DNA from 4 places in the Streptomyces sp. NPDC086777 genome. Region 4 is predicted to be linked to each of the others. Evidence: riboswitches for the same ligand, from Rfam matches in the RefSeq annotation. Region 4 holds a riboswitch; each other region holds the start of a gene.

Region 1 (2,191 bases), on a different contig from region 4:
TCGCCTTGGCGGCCTTCGTGGCATAGGCGGAGTCCGACCCGGAGCCCGCCCCGCTGCCGGAGCCGGAGCCGGAGCCGGAGCCGGAAGCCGAGCCGCCCGACGCCGAGGACGACGACGCCTCCCGGTCGGCCGCGGCGGCCTGCTGCTTCGCCAGCTCCGCCGCCCTGCGGTCCGCCGCCTCCTGCTGCCGCTTCTCGATCGCCGCCAGCCGGGCCTTCTCCGCGGCCGTCAGCTGCGACAGCAGCTCCCGCGCGGAGGCCAGCTTCGTCTGCACGGTGGCCTTGGCGGTCTTGAGGTCGTCCTGCGTCTCGGTGAGCGACTCGAGGCTGTGGGTGGCCTCCTGCCGCTTCTTCATGGTCGCGGACTGCTGGGTGACGTAGTCGTCGACCGCGCCCTTCTGGCGCGAGGTCAGGCGGCTCATCAGCTGGTCCTGGTCGAAGTAGCCCTGGGGGCTGTCCGCGAGCAGGAAGGTCGCCGTGTCGGGAACGCTCGCCCCGGTCCGGTACTGGGCCGCGGCGAACGAACCCAGTTCCTCACGCGCCCTGTTGAGCCGTTCGGTGCGCCTGGCGACGTCGTCGAGCAGGGTGTCGACCTGCTTGCGCTGCCTGCCGGTCCGCTCCTTGGCCGCGTTGTACTTCTCGGTCGCCGACTCCGCCTGCCGGTAGAGGGCGTCGACCTTCTTCTCGACCTCCTCCAGGCTCGGCTTGCCGTCGTCGGACGGCGCGGCCTCGGCCGACTGGGAGAACAGCGCCATCGAGGTGAGGGCCGCGGTGGCCAGCGCGGGGGTGCGTATGCCCGCCGCGCGCGCTCCTGACGGCCGGGACTTGCGGTGCGACGCCAACGGGGGCGACTCCTTCCGGTGTTCCGCCTACCGAGTTAGCTGTCGGGTTCGGGCGGGTGGTTCGGAAGGGTTGCCCTACGGTCCGTTCCCCGGAGGGACGTCGGGACCGATTCACCCCGGGATCGGTGTGGGTCCCCGGCTCCGGATGCGCGGTGCGCCCCGGACTCGGCGGAGGCCGTGCGGCCCGGCGACGTTCGCCGGTGGGGGTCGTGCGGCCCGCCCGGCACGCTAGCCAACTCGTGTGGTCCCTGTGAAGTTTGATGTGCGATATGCCCGATACATTTTCGTGACCTAGGCGTTGTGCTCTGTTCAGTTGGGAGATCCGTGACGTTATGGGCGACTTGTTCCGGCGGATCCAAAGGTCCTGCCGCGAGCGATTCAGGGGTTCGGTGCGGGCGCCGGCGGCTGCGGGACGCGCGTCGACCTGCCGTGACGGAGGGGATCCGTTCGGTCACCCGGGCGAGTTCTCGGGGCGGCAGCCGGTTGTCGGTGGGGCGCCCTAGACTCGGAGAGCGATGAGCAGCCTCTTTGACGACAGCTTCCTGGCGAGCCTCCAGGCCCCCCGCGGCCACGACGAGGAACCTCCGCCGCCGCCCGAGGACGAGCACGCTCCGGAGTCGGTTCCGGACGATCTGTTCGGCGGGAAGTTCGACGTGCCCCCGGACCGGGACGCCTACTACCGCGACGGCGCCGCCCGCCCGGCCCCGGACCCGGCCGCGCTCCTGGAGGGGCTGAACGACAACCAGCGGGCGGCCGTCGTGCATGCCGGCTCCCCGCTGCTCATCGTGGCCGGCGCCGGTTCCGGCAAGACGCGCGTGCTCACGCACCGCATCGCGCACCTGCTCGGCGCCCGCCAGGTGCACCCGGGCCAGATCCTCGCGATCACCTTCACCAACAAGGCCGCGGGCGAGATGAAGGAGCGGGTCGAGCACCTCGTCGGCCCGCGCGCGAACGCGATGTGGGTGATGACCTTCCACAGCGCCTGCGTGCGGATCCTGCGCCGGGAGAGCAAGAAGCTCGGCTTCACCTCCTCCTTCTCGATCTACGACGCCGCCGACTCCAAGCGCCTGATGGCCCTGGTCTGCCGGGACCTGGACCTCGACCCCAAGCGGTTCCCGCCGAAGTCGTTCAGCGCCCAGGTCAGCAACCTGAAGAACGAACTGGTCGACGAGGAGGACTTCGCCGCCCGGGCGAGCGACGGCTTCGAGAAGACCCTCGCCCAGGCCTACGCCCTGTACCAGTCGCGGCTGCGCGAGGCGAACGCCCTCGACTTCGACGACCTGATCATGACGACGGTCAACCTGCTGCGCGCCTTCCCGGACGTCGCCGAGCACTACCGCCGCCGCTTCC
Region 2 (2,191 bases), on a different contig from region 4:
CCGGGTGATGTCGGCCTGGGTCACCGACAGCCCGAACCACCAGCTCAACGGCCGGGTCAGCAGCCTGCGTTTCCGGTTCGTCAGCTCCATGGCAGGGGCGCTCGGGGTCGGCGGCGACCTCTCGGGGTGGACCGAGGAGGAGCTGGCCGAGGCCGGCCGCTGGGTGGAGCTCTACAAGGAGATCCGGCCCCAGGTGCAGCGCGGCGAGCAGTTCCGGCTGCGGCCGCCGGCCGGCGGGCTCAGCGCGGTGCAGTACACCCTCGGCGACGACACCGTCGTCCTGGCCTGGCTGCAGGCGCAGAGCTACGGCGAGCCGGTGCCGGCGCTGCGGCTGCGGGGGCTCGACCCGGCCGCGGCGTACGAATGCCGCGAAACGGGCGAAGTGCACCGGGGTGCCGTGCTGTTGCACCACGGGTTGCACACCGGGCTGAAGGGTGACCTGGATGCGGCGGTCTTCCGGCTCCGTCGGATCTGACCCGCCTGCCCGAATTGCCTTGTTTGTTGGAGTTTGTGGCGCAATAAACCGACGTGGTGTGACGTGCGTGAGGAGGGTCATATTCGTGACCGTCCGTCGCGCGGCATGCTCACGTAATACCGATGTCCCGCAGGCGAATTGGAAATCCGGATCGGGTGGAATTCACAGAGGGTGACCGGAATTTCCGGTAACGGATCAAGTCGGAACCGGAGGGCGGGAATTTGGTGCTTGTCCACGTCCGTCCCACTCGCTTACGTTCGCCTCACATCCGGTCGGAACGCCGAATCCTGCCGCCGCCCGGAGTCCCCACACACACTCACCCGTGCCCGGCAGGAGCGGGGGACCCACCAGGTATGAACGCCTGTTCCGGTTCCCGGGACGGCTAGGGGTGTAGCCACGTCTTCCGGCGTGGCCGGGCAGCTCCAGCCCGAACCCGACAGCTCACCTCGCAGGCGCCGGAGAGGAATGCGCCATGCCCGCGAAGGGTAAGCACCGCCGTCCCAGGTCCCAGCGCCTCACCCGTTCCATGGCCGTCGCCGGAACCGGTGGCGCCGCGCTGGCTCTGCCGCTCATGGGGGCCGCCGGCGCCCACGCGGCCACCACGCAGTCCCTTTCCGAAAAGACCACCCAGTCGCTTCCCGTGGTCGAGAAGGCCGCGGTGCAGGAGGCGCCCGTGGGCAATTCCGGCGCCGCGCATTCCGCACCGCGGACCTACACGGTGGTGCCCGGTGACTATCTCTCGAAGATCGCCCGCGACCAGAACGTCCGCGGTGGCTGGCACCGGCTCTACGCCGACAACCGGCAGGCGGTCGGCGACAACCCCTCGCTGATCCACCCCGGACTCAGGCTCACGCTCGGCGGCCGGCACGCCGCGCCGACGGACTCCGGCTCCCGTCCCGAGACGCAGCCGAACCCGCGGTCGTCCACCCCGTCCTCGTCCTCGCCCTCCTCGTCCTCCGCCTCGGAGGACTCGGGCGGTTCGGCCGAGGTCGCCTCGGGCTTCGGCCTCCCGGTCACCGGTGGAGCCATCGGCACCGGCTACCACGTGGCCGGCAGCATGTGGTCCAGCGGATACCACACCGGCGTCGACTTCGTCGTCCCGACCGGCACCCCGGTCAAGGCCGTCGGCACCGGTACGGTCGTCACGGCCGGCTGGGGCGGCGCCTACGGCAACCAGGTCGTCGTCCGGCTCGCCGACGGCTACTACGCCCAGTACGGCCACCTCTCCGCCCTGTCCGTCTCGGTCGGTCAGACCGTGACCGCCGGCCAGCAGATCGGCCTCTCCGGCGCCACCGGCAACGTGACCGGCCCCCACCTGCACTTCGAGATCCGCACCACCCCCGACTACGGCTCGGACGTGGACCCGGTCGCCTACCTGCGCGCCAAGGGCGTCACCGTCGGCTGACCCGGGACCGCTCAGCGGCGTCGACGGGGCCGCCCCATGCGCGGCCCCGTTTCCGGTTGACACGTCAACGCCGGTGGTCGGAGGCGTATTCCACGATTGGAAAAGTATTTAAGGGTGTCTTATCTCACCGAGCGTCAACCCCTTATTACGGTCGCGTAGGTCACAGCCGAAGGTGAATCATGGTGCGACGTGGGAGACGATTCGAAGAGTGACAATGCATCAGTGATCGGGTCGTACGCGGCGGTGGGGGACAGCTTCACCGAGGGCGTGGGAGACCCCGGACCCGACGGGGCGTTCGTCGGCTGGGCAGA
Region 3 (2,191 bases), on a different contig from region 4:
TTCCCCGGCACCCCATGCCGACGCGACACGAAGATCTTGTGAAGCGCGGCGGTCCGGATCAGGGGTTGAGGCCCTTGCCGCGCAGCCAGGTCATGGGGTCGATGGCGGTGGCCTGGCCGTTCGGGTGGACCTCCAGGTGGAGGTGCGGGCCGGTCACGTTGCCGGTGGCGCCCACCCGGCCGATGACGTCGCCGGTGGCGACCTTCTGGCCGACCTTGACGCCGATCGAGGACTGGTGGCAGAACCACAGCTCGGTGCCGTCGTCGAGGGTGATGATCGTGCGGTAGCCGTAGGAGCCGGCCCAGCCCGCCTCGGTCACCGTGCCGCTGTGCACGGCCTTGATCAGCGTGCCGGTGGGCGCGGCGAAGTCGAGGCCGGTGTGGTACCCGGAGGACCACATGGAGCCGGCCTGACCGAAGGTGCCGGTGATCGTGTACGAGACGACGGGCAGCGTGTACTGCTTGGCCAGCTCGGCGAGGCGGGCCTGCTCGGCCTTCTCCTTCGCGGAGGCCTCGGCCTTCTCCTTGGCGTCGGCGGCCTTGGCGGCGGCCGCCTTCTCCGCCTTGGCCTCGGCGGCCGCGATCGCCTTGTCGGCGGCGGCGACGGCCTTGGCGCCGGCCTTGGTGTCGAGCTGGCTCTGCTGCTGTGCGGCCTGGGCGATGATCCGGCTGCGCAGCGCCTCGCCGGCGTCGGACGAAGAGGAGTCCGCGTCGGTGGCGGTCGTCGTGGTGACGCTGCTGAGCGCGGTCTGGGTGGCCTGGTGGCCGCTGCCCTCGCCGAGCAGGGCATCGACCGAGGAGGGCAGGTCGGGCAGCGAGATGGAGACCGGCGGCTTGCCGGTGTTGGCGCTGGCCATGCCGCCCGCGCCGACGGCGGCTATGACGCCGACGCCGAGAACCGTGGAGCTGCGGGCGAGCCCGCCGCCCTTCTGCTTGGCGACCCGGTGCCGGCCGCGCGCCGCGGAGAGGGACTCCTCGGTGGGGTTCCACTCCTCGAAGGGGCCCTCGTCGGCGCGGTAGCCGCCGTAGGCGAAGGTCTCGGGCCGGCGCTGGCTGGGCACGAACGGGGCTGTCGGAGCAGGCGGGTTGGACGCCACGCGGGCGCACTCCTTTCCTTCCGCCGCCTACCGGGTTAGCTGACGGGTTCGGAGCGGGAAGGTCTCCTACGCGCGTATAACGGCCGTTTCGTACCCGGCGGTTGACGTGCGATTCACCCCAAGGTGGTGGTTCCCCGGTTCCCTTGCGGGATTCGGCGCGTGCGCACGGAGCCGTCGCGGGTGACGGCTGGGACGACCGCGCTGCGTTATCGAACGTTAATAGACGCGGCGGCCAGATTCCAAGCCGTTCGTCTTGATCATTAAGCTTTCAAGGTTTGGACTTACCTGCCACGACCGGTCGAAATCGGTCGAGTCGGCGGTGCGCGCCGCTCAGCTCAGGAGTCACACAGGTTTTGATGGTGTCTCAGTTGTCATGCGCAGGGACGTCACCCGGACACCGAACGTGACCGCCCGCCGTTCAGGGCCGTCGTACGGCGAGCAGCGCCATGTCGTCCGTCATGCCGCCGCCGGTGTGCCGGCGTACCTCGGCCGCGAGCCGGGCCACCAGGGCGCCGGGGGCGGCGGCGGTACGGCCGGTCAGCCGCCGCTGCGGGTCGTAGAACCGGCCGTGCGCGTCCCGCGCCTCGGAGAGGCCGTCGGTGTGCAGCAGCAGCGTGGCGCCGCTCGGGAACGCGTGCTCGGCCGCCCGGTCGGGCCACGCCCCCAGCTCGCCCATCCCGAGCGGCAGCGCGGCCTCCGGCGCCCGCACCGGGCGCACCTCGCCGTCGCCGTGCAGCAGCAGGGGCGGCGGATGGCCGCGGTTGACGAGCCGGAGCGTGCCGTCGCCGTGCGGGAGTTCGGCGAGTACGGCGGTGGTGAACCCCTCGTGTGCGTCGATGCCGCCGCGCCGGATGCCCTCACGTGCCAGCGCCCGCTCCAGCCGGCCGGCCACCGCCTCCAGCGTGGCCTCCTGCTCGGCGGCCTCCCGGAAGGCGCCGATGACCACGGCGACGGCGGCGACCGCGCCCATCCCCTTGCCGCGGACGTCGCCGACGACCAGCCGCACGCCGTACGGGGTGTCCTGGACGGCGTACAGGTCGCCGCCGATGAAGGTGCCCTCCTGGGCCGCCTCGTACCGGGCGGCGATCTCGAAGC
Region 4 (2,191 bases):
CCCGAGTTCACGGAACGCACGTCGGCGGGACAGCGCACCCTGGATCCGTACGCGAAGCTGCTGGAGGAGCGGATCGTCTTCCTCGGCGCCCCCGTCGACGAGGTCTCGGCCAACGACGTGCTGGCGCAGTTCATGTACCTGGAGTACACGGCTCCGGAGCGGGACATCTCGCTGTACATCAACTCCCCGGGCGGGTCCTACAGCGCGATGGCCGCGGTCTACGACACGGTCCAGTACGTGACCTGCGACGTGGAGACGGTCTGCCTCGGGCAGGCCGGGGCGGCGGCCGCGGTCCTGCTGGCGGCCGGCACACCGGGCAAGCGGTCCGTGCTGCCCGGTGCGCGCATTGTGCTCCAGCAGCCGTCGCTGCCGGAACCGGTGCAGGGCCGGCCGAGTGATCTGGCCATCCAGGCGGCGGAGTTGGACCGGGTTCGGGCGATGGTCGAGGAAATGCTCGTCCGCCACACCGGGCGTACGGCCGAACAGGTGCACCAGGACCTGGAGCGGGACCTGGTCCTGGACGCGCCGCAGGCGCTGGCGTACGGGCTGGTGGACCGGGTGGTGCCCACCCGCCGGGCCCTGCCCGGCCTGCCGGACGCGGGGTGAGCGGCCGATGCTGCCACCGGAGCTGCCGCCGCTGCCGGCGCTGACCCGCGCCGAGGGCGAGCTGATCGACCGTTATCTGGACGTGGTGGATCTACTGGGCCGGATCAATCCGGCGCGGAACGAGGACACCTACCGGGGTCTGCGCGCCGCGCAGGCGCTGGTGCGCGCGGCGTCCGAGCTGCGTGACGCGCTGGCCCTGATGCATCTGCGGGGCGAGACGGAGCTTCACGGGGACACGCTGGCACGCGCGTTGCGGGTGCTCGACGGCGAGCGCCGGACCGCTCGCGTCGCGCTCCCGCCCGACTGCGTAGGTTGACACCCGCCGGACTCCGGTCCGGCCCGTCGACTGCACGAGCGGGCCGGAGCCGAAACGACCCAAAGGGGTTACCGCCGTTCGGCGGAGCGTGGCGTGGTTTTACCCGACCGCCGAGGTCGCTCAGGTTGCCTGTGCGGGGGTGCCCGCGGACGGTTTCCGCGCAGGTCCGGGGCTACGCAGGCCAGTTGACGGATAATCGAACACAGGGCTGTCCACCCGAACGGGTGGGTGGTGAGTAACCCCACAAATCCCCGATTCCGTTGGGATTTTCGGACACACGTGAGTGAAGATCCCTGTCTGACGACAAGCCCCCGCCACAGCGGCGGGGCGGTCCGGGCGGACGCCGAGTCCTGCCGCCGCCCGGATTGACCCGTCGACAGAAGTGCATCGGCAGGAGTGGAGGACCCAAGCACGACGGGTCGCCGGCACGGTCGCACCATGACCGGGCCGAGCAGCCCTTGGGGTGAAGCCGTGGCGACACGGCCGGGCAACTTCGCCAGCCCGAATCCGACAGGTCATCCTTCACAGGCGGCTGACGAAGGGTTGCGCATGACTGCGCTCAATCGTGTTCCGTCGCTGATGGCCCGGGCCGGTACGGCCTCGGCGCTGACCATCGCCGCCGTCGGCGGTTCGATCGTGATACCGGGTGTCGCCTCCGACGCCTCGGCCGCCACGATGGCGACGAAGGCACTTCAGGTCGCCGCCTCGAAGAAGGGCTCGCCCTACCGGTGGGGCGCCACCGGACCGAACAGGTTCGACTGCTCCGGGCTGACGCTGTACTCGTTCAAGAAGGCGGGCAAGACCCTGCCACGTACGGCGGCTCAGCAGTACAACAAGACCCGTCACATCTCGGCCGGCAACCGCAAGGCCGGGGACCTGGTCTTCTTCCACTCGGGGTCCAGCGTGTACCACGTCGGCATCTACGCCGGGAAGGGAAAGATCTGGCACGCCCCGAGGACCGGGGACGTGGTCAGGCTCCAGAAGATCTGGACGCGCAGCGTCTGGTACGGCCGGGTCAGCTGACCCGTTCCCACGACGGGCGGCCGGCGGGAACCCGGGGCTACGGTTCCTGCTGGCCCGCCGCCGTGACGGTGCCCGCCGGGACCGTCCAGGGCAGTTCGATGGAGACGGTCTTGCCGCCCTCCCGGGTGGGGCGTACCCGGAGTTTGCCGCCGCACTCGGCGGTCAGCCAGCGGATGATGACCATGCCGCGCCCGTTGTCCTGCTGGACCGCGGCGGGGAGTCTCTTGGGGAAGCGCGGATGGCCGT

Evidence for each region. Region 4 has a riboswitch for cyclic di-AMP ahead of AB0472_RS18495 (C40 family peptidase). Riboswitches for the same ligand answer to the same signal wherever they lie in the genome.
Region 1: another riboswitch for cyclic di-AMP. It lies ahead of AB0472_RS32845 (NlpC/P60 family protein); the one in region 4 lies ahead of AB0472_RS18495 (C40 family peptidase).
Region 2: another riboswitch for cyclic di-AMP. It lies ahead of AB0472_RS18080 (LysM peptidoglycan-binding domain-containing M23 family metallopeptidase); the one in region 4 lies ahead of AB0472_RS18495 (C40 family peptidase).
Region 3: another riboswitch for cyclic di-AMP. It lies ahead of AB0472_RS04980 (M23 family metallopeptidase); the one in region 4 lies ahead of AB0472_RS18495 (C40 family peptidase).

What each region holds. Positions count from the first base shown of each region.
Region 1 covers NZ_JBFBJI010000029.1:19,223-21,413, reverse strand. The annotation lists gene AB0472_RS32845 (NlpC/P60 family protein) at 1-841, opposite strand, end outside; cyclic di-AMP (ydaO/yuaA leader) riboswitch at 849-1,022, opposite strand; gene pcrA (DNA helicase PcrA) at 1,357-2,191, shown strand, end outside.
Region 2 covers NZ_JBFBJI010000011.1:184,161-186,351, reverse strand. The annotation lists gene AB0472_RS18085 (alpha-galactosidase) at 1-475, shown strand, start outside; cyclic di-AMP (ydaO/yuaA leader) riboswitch at 783-943, shown strand; gene AB0472_RS18080 (LysM peptidoglycan-binding domain-containing M23 family metallopeptidase) at 948-1,880, shown strand; gene AB0472_RS18075 (SGNH/GDSL hydrolase family protein) at 2,103-2,191, shown strand, end outside.
Region 3 covers NZ_JBFBJI010000003.1:22,100-24,290, forward strand. The annotation lists gene AB0472_RS04980 (M23 family metallopeptidase) at 59-1,096, opposite strand; cyclic di-AMP (ydaO/yuaA leader) riboswitch at 1,104-1,264, opposite strand; gene AB0472_RS04985 (PP2C family protein-serine/threonine phosphatase) at 1,515-2,191, opposite strand, start outside.
Region 4 covers NZ_JBFBJI010000012.1:11,197-13,387, forward strand. The annotation lists gene AB0472_RS18485 (ATP-dependent Clp protease proteolytic subunit) at 1-606, shown strand, start outside; gene AB0472_RS18490 (hypothetical protein) at 614-922, shown strand; cyclic di-AMP (ydaO/yuaA leader) riboswitch at 1,284-1,468, shown strand; gene AB0472_RS18495 (C40 family peptidase) at 1,472-1,945, shown strand; gene AB0472_RS18500 (ATP-binding protein) at 1,983-2,191, opposite strand, start outside.